2 regions of the Sporosarcina sp. 6E9 genome follow, and region 1 is predicted to be linked to the other one. Evidence: a T-box and tRNA genes for the amino acid it is inferred to sense, from the RefSeq annotation. Region 1 holds a T-box; the other holds one or more tRNA genes.

The links. The T-box of region 1 lies ahead of J4G36_RS03900 (valine--tRNA ligase). A T-box ahead of a tRNA ligase gene usually reads a tRNA of that ligase, here a tRNA-Val.
Region 2: it has a tRNA-Val gene. The T-box ahead of J4G36_RS03900 (valine--tRNA ligase) is inferred to sense a tRNA for this amino acid. The anticodon was not compared.

The regions. Positions count from the first base shown of each region.
Region 1 is NZ_JAGEMN010000001.1:739,655-743,079, reverse strand. Features, by position in the region: gene J4G36_RS03900 (valine--tRNA ligase) at 1-1,575, opposite strand, end outside; T-box leader at 1,627-1,857, opposite strand; gene J4G36_RS03895 (hypothetical protein) at 2,066-2,740, opposite strand; gene hemL (glutamate-1-semialdehyde 2,1-aminomutase) at 3,298-3,425, opposite strand, start outside.
Region 2 is NZ_JAGEMN010000001.1:1,632,410-1,635,834, reverse strand. Features, by position in the region: gene J4G36_RS08445 (PQQ-dependent sugar dehydrogenase) at 1-563, shown strand, start outside; gene J4G36_RS08440 (hotdog domain-containing protein) at 801-1,178, shown strand; tRNA gene J4G36_RS08435 (tRNA-Val) at 1,298-1,370, opposite strand; gene J4G36_RS08430 (DNA-3-methyladenine glycosylase family protein) at 1,508-2,353, shown strand; gene J4G36_RS08425 (hypothetical protein) at 2,469-2,615, opposite strand; gene J4G36_RS08420 (Gfo/Idh/MocA family protein) at 2,760-3,425, shown strand, end outside.

The DNA of each region.
Region 1 (3,425 bases):
GCCTTCAGAATCTCGAACGAGACCATGGATTAACACATCTTCAAATGGACGTTCTCCTGTAAATTCGAGTGCTTGGAAAATCATGCGTGACACCCAGAATGCGATAATATCATATCCTGTAATAAGTGCATTTGTCGGGTAATAGCGTTTGAATTCTTCGTTGTCCAAATCAGGCCAACCCATTGTTGAAAATGGCCATAACGCAGATGAGAACCAAGTATCTAGGACATCTTCATCTTGTTTCCAGTTTTCTATGTCCGCTGGAGGTTCACTTCCAACGTGAACCTCGCCTGTCTCTTTATGGTACCAAGCTGGAATTCTGTGTCCCCACCAAAGTTGACGTGAAATACACCAGTCGTGGATATTTTCCATCCATCTGAGGTATGTGTTTTCAAAACGATTTGGAACGAAATTAACTTTTCCTTCTCCTTTTTGAAGGTCAATTGATGCATCCGCAAGTGGTTTCATCTTAACAAACCATTGCGTTGATAGATACGGTTCAACTACCGCGCCGCTTCGTTCAGAATGACCGACTGAGTGGAGATGTTCTTCGATTTCAAACAGAACACCCATTTCTTGAAGGTCTCTGACGATTTCTTTTCGACATTCAAAACGGTCCATGTCTTTATATTTACCAGCGAGCTCATTCATCGTTCCGTCCTCATTCATCACGAGAACGCGTTCTAAGTTGTGACGGTTTCCGATTTCAAAGTCATTCGGATCATGCGCTGGCGTGATTTTAACCGCCCCGCTTCCAAATTCCATATCCACATAATCATCGGCAATAATTTCAATTTCACGTCCAACGATTGGAAGTGTCACTGTTTTACCGATTAAATGTTTATAACGCTCATCTTCAGGGTGAACCGCAACCGCAGTATCGCCGAGCATCGTTTCAGGACGCGTCGTCGCAATTTCAATGCTGCCAGTGCCATCTGTTAGTGGGTAACGCATATGATAGAATGCACCCTGCACATCTTGGTGGATAACTTCAATATCAGATAAAGCCGTTTTTGTTTTCGGATCCCAGTTAATAATGTATTCACCGCGGTAAATTAGCCCTTTATTGTAAAGTTTGATAAAGACTTCTTGAACCGCTTCTGATAATCCTTTGTCTAATGTGAAACGTTCGCGCGTGTAATCAAGACCAAGACCTAGTTTCGCCCATTGTTCACGGATATGGGAAGCGTATTCTTCTTTCCAATTCCATGTTTCTTCGATGAATTTTTCGCGTCCTAAATCATAGCGTGATTTTCCTTCTGAACGAAGACGTGCCTCAACACGTGCTTGCGTCGCAATTCCTGCATGGTCCATTCCTGGAAGCCATAAGGCATCATACCCTTGCATGCGTTTCATGCGCGTTAAAATATCTTGGAGTGTCGTATCCCAGGCATGCCCGAGATGCAATACACCTGTTACGTTCGGAGGCGGAATGACGATTGTATAAGACTCTTTCCCGCTTTCTGGTTGGGCTTCAAAGTACTTTCCTTCTAGCCACCATTGGTAACGACCATTTTCAATTGTCCCGGGTTCGTATTTAGTAGGCATTGATAATTCTTTATCTTCAGTTGACATGATTAGTTCCTCCTCAATATTTTTTGGAACAAAAAAACTCCATTCGTCTTAAAAAAGGACGAAGGAGTTGTTCGCGGTACCACCTTTATTTGTGCACAGCAAAAAAATGTACACCTCATACTTGTATAACGGCTTCAAACCGGTTTCCACTAATGAAGATCAATCCTGTTCATGGAAACTGCTCACGGGGGACATTCTGTGCATCGTTTACAGGGCCTCTCACCATTGGCACCCTCTCTTTAGAAAATTATGTCACGTACTATTCCCGTTCATCGCATCAATATGCAGTTGAATTGATTATATAGGAATACTGGCGTGTACGTCAAGTAAATCACGAAAGGATTGTGTTATGAGAAAAGGGTATAATCCATATTTACTGCCACCCTGGCTACGGAAATGCAGGTTTTACGCGAAAACCATTATTATTCCGATCGCCGTTTTTCAATTAATTCGCATGTTGATCGTCCCGACTGCCGGCGATTTTCTATTACTATGCTTTCTCGGAGGAATAGCTTTCGCTTTGCACCGGAACATTATTTGAACGGAAAAGCGTTGTTGAAACGCCGTCTTCTAGTCCAGAGAAAAATGAGAGTGTTTCATCGTCTTCATCGTCTGGAATCGAGACGTTTTCATATTTCACAGCGTGTTCTGGTGCAGGTTTTTCTTCAACCACTTCTTCTGTTTCGGCAACTTCAACATTTGAAGGTGATTCTGCCTCGTTAGCCTCGATTTGTTCGCGGCTAGCACTTTCCTCTTGGACAACTATGACTTCTCTGTAAGAACATTGCACTTCCCAAATAACTGCAACCCCGCCTTGTCCTTCCATCTCGCATTGCGCATTGGCGGTTACGATGTTTAAAGGATCATTTGCCTCGGGCGGTAAATCAATATTAAAGGGTACTGCATATTCGAAATAGCCTAAATTTCCATTAAGCTCGACGTCGTCAATTAATATTGTAGACTCTGCTTGTTCAGTTCTAGGTGCTTCTAGGTCAAATTGGACATTCACTGCTAGATGGTAGATGCCAGTCATTCGGACCGATGCTTCGTTGGAGCGATCAATTGTGAACCTCGGCGTTACTCTGACCGACTCTGTACCTGTTGGAGTTCCCGTCGCTTCTGGAAATACAAAGTCCTCTTTCATTTGCCATTGTACAGTTTTCATATTTTTCTCCTCCTATTCCCTCACAAACAATTGTATGCGTGATGATTGGTTGTTAGAAGATGATTTTGGGGAAGTTTATTAAATAAAGTTAAATTCTATTATATATTGACTGCATTTATAATCTTCTTTGAAAAACACTTCGTTGCTTGTGGATGCCTCCCGCTGGATCTTTTTGAAGATTATTAAAGTTGATTGGAGTGGAGGGCGGCGACTCACGCGGAATCAGCGAGACAGACGAGACCCTGGACTGAGTGTAGCGAGGGAAGCGGCTCGGCGCTCGCCCGCAGGAAAGCGCCGCCCGGAACGGAAATCAACGGTATAGGTGAGATTAAAAACCGGTGATTTTTAGTCACTTTAGTCGTTTCGATGATGGTTATAGTCGTTTGAATTTGTTTATAGTCGTTTCATTTATCGCTTTAGTCGTTTGACTATGTGCTTTGGTCGTTTCAACCGTTTTATTGATCGTTTGATGAAAAGGAGCGCAAATTAACGGTATCCATGAAAAAACCGGGTATTGGAACAATAAATTGTCCAAGCACCCGGTATCGATTTAATTATTATCGCGCTAGCTTTGCAAACACTGTATGGAATGCTTCAATCGTTTTCGCAATATGTTCCTCAGTATGCGCAGTTGAAATGAACATACCTTCGAACTGTGATGGTGGTAAGAAGATACCTTCTTCCG
Region 2 (3,425 bases), 890 kb from region 1:
GGATTGATGTCCGTGGAAGTCGGCCAATCGCGAACTCGCCTGACGAATTTCAGTGGATTCAATCAGGCATGTGGTATGGATTTCCTGACTTTACAGGGGGATTACCGGTCACGATGCCGCAGTTTAAACCGGAAGGAAAACCTCAGCCTGAATTCTTATTAGAAGAACATCCTATGAAGCCACCTCGACCAATCGCTATTTTTCCAGCGCATTCTGCAACGATGGGGTTTAGTTTTAATGTGGATCCCTTATTTGCTCCAATCGGAGATGCATTTATAGCGGAGTTCGGTTCTAATGATCCAACGACAACAGGTGGCAAACCTCTTCCACATGTTGGTCATCGCATTTCCAGAATCGATATGCAGACAGGGAAAGTCCATGTTTTTGCAATAAATCGAACAGGTATGGCTGCATCTGCAACAAATAGTGGCGGTTTTGAACGCCCGATTGACGCCGTATTCGATTCAGGCGGTGTTTTGTATGTACTCGATTTTGGACTGTTCGCTGGTGCAGGCGCAGTCCCTGGAACGGGTGTTATTTGGAGGATTAGGAAGACTGATTGAATAATGAAAAAGCATGATCCATGGAGGAACATGCTTTTTCTTTTTATGTTAGTTTAGCGTGGAAACAAAAATACAACTATTGTGCGTTCATTCAGGTCTTGTGTTTTTTAGTGTTCAATAAATTAAAATCTAAATAAAGGGTTTTGGATCACAATTCTAGAATTCCCTTGGAAAGAAATGAGATATTTGAATAGATATCGCACGCATAGAGGTTTTAGCACTTAAGGAGGAATATAATTGTCGCTTAAAGTAGGAGATATCATTAAATTTGAACGGACTTTCAGAACTGAAACCGTTGAATTGTTTACCAAGCTTTCTGGTGATGAAGGAATCCATCATCTTAGCCCAGATGAACAGGGAAGACTTGTCGTTCAAGGATTACTGACAGCAACTTTGCCGACAAAAGTGGGCGGAGATCATAATGTACTCGCTCGCAATATGAATTTTGAATTTCTAAGGCCAGTGTTTACGGACGATACAATAATTTGTGAAGTTACAATTGAAGAATATGAAAGACAAGAAAATAATAGAAAAGCTATTGCAGCATCCTTTATATGTGAAAATCAAGTGGGAAAAGTAGTACTGAAAGGGGGATTTTCGGGAGTGATACTATGATGTCTTCTGGAACATAACGGACATTCTTTGGAGAAAGAAATAAAAAACACCACCTCCGAAGAGATGGTGTTTATAAGAAAGCCGTGTTCCTACAGCGTTCTTAAGGGTCTAAACCCCAATGGTCCCAGACGGGCTCGAACCGCCGACTTCTACCTTGTCGAGGTAGCGCTCTCCCAGCTGAGCTATGGAACCGGGATGAAAATTATTGTGTCTCGTTTACCGGACAAACTCTATTATAGCCCATGTACATAGTAAGTCAACCCTTTTTCATAAAAACTTATAAAGAAGTATACTAGAACTATAATTATGAGTAAAAGTAGGTGATTTTAATGGACGCTCAAATATCTCTTCCATTCATTTATAATTTTGACCTTGCACTTGATCGTCTCTCAGGGGATCCACTGAATTCAGTCGACTTGGCTAACCGTATTTTACGAATTCCTATGAATGAAGGTAATGTTATTACCGTAATAGCGACTGGAACGAAAGAAAATCCTTCATTTTTACTAAAAGATCTTTTAAATAAAATTCAACTTCAAGAAGTGAAAGAAATCCTTCATTTTAATGAGTCCCTTGATGAAATTTCAGCTCATTTTGCAAATACAGATCTTGCTACAATATTTTTGGAGCATGAAGGAACACCACTAATTCGAAGTTTTTCACTTTACGGGACATTAATAAGGAGTATTATTCATCAACAACTTAATATGTCATTCGCAAATACTTTATCAATGCGCTTTGTTGAAACTTTTGGAAGCAAGATGGACGGTGTTTTGCGGTACCCGTCTCCCGATATAGTCGCAAACCTAGATGTTTCAACACTAAGGGAGATGCAGTTCAGTACAAGAAAAGCTGAATACATGATTGGTTTATCGCAAGCAATTGCTGCCGGTTCCCTTGAATTAGAAGAGCTCGGGCAGATGGATGACGATGAGGTAACTGCAAAACTAACTGCAATTCGTGGTGTCGGTCCATGGACAGCCCAAAGTTTTCTGATGTCTGGACTTGGCCGACCAAATTTATTTCCAATTGCAGACATTGGACTCCAAAATGCACTTAAAATCTTATGGGAACTAGAACGAAAACCAATCAAAGAAGAAATTGTCGCCCGCTTTCCGGATTGGACTCCATTTCTGAGTTATGCTGCATTGTATTTGTGGAGAAGTATTGAGTAAGGGGGATAAAAGGGACCTATTTAAAAATCGAGTCCATGAATAAGGCATCATTCATGGACTCTGCAAGTTATAATTATTAAAGTTCTACAGTAATTGAAAATCCTTTATTTAACAATCATGAAGGCAAATGTTCAGTACTCTCTTCTTCCTCTGAAAAATAGAGGAAATTCTCATCTTCAAGTTCAGAAAGTCTTTCTTTGTTAATTCCAAGAGAAAGATTCCCTTCGAAGATTTCTTCCCACCAGGTTTCTGTCGCTGTCATTGTATTTCCTCCTTAATCGATTGTTTTTTGAATTAAACATTATTTACCCATGGGTGCTATAATAAAAACTGTAATCGGGCAAAAGGATTCGGAAGGCCTACTTTTTATATTTAAAATTTAATTACCGCTAAAGGAGCGCGTCAAATGGGTAAAACAACCTTTGCACTTGTTGGAACAGGCATCGTCGGCGAACGTATCATTAAACAAATTCTTGCGAATGAAAATGCAGAAATCATCGCATTGTTTGACGAAAATACAGAACGGTTAACTGAAATGGCGAATACTTATGGTCTTTTTGCGGCATCCTCCTATGAAGAGGTTTTAGCATTAAAACCGGACTGGATATATATCGGGACACCTCCAGTATCGCATGCATCACTTAGTAAAATGGCGATTGACGCCGGCTTGCATGTTCTTTGTGAAAAACCACTCGCACATGACGCAGAAGATGGATCAGTTATGGCGCATGCTGCAAGCGACAAAACGACATTAACGGCTATGCATTTCCCACTCATGTACAGTCCATCTGTCAGGCATATGATGAAGCTTGTTGAAAAAAGAACAATCGGTGACATTGTCCGTATCGAATTACATACATATTTTCCACACTGGCCGAGACTTTGGCAACAAAATCCGTGGATTGCTTCACGCGAACAAGGTGGATTTACGCGTGAAGTGTTCCCGCATTTTCTGCAAATTATGTATAGAATGTTTGGGAACATAAGGGTCCAAGAACACAAAACGATCTATCCAGTCGATGAAACACTTGCTGAGACAACCGTCATGGCGATGGGTGAAACAGAAAACAAA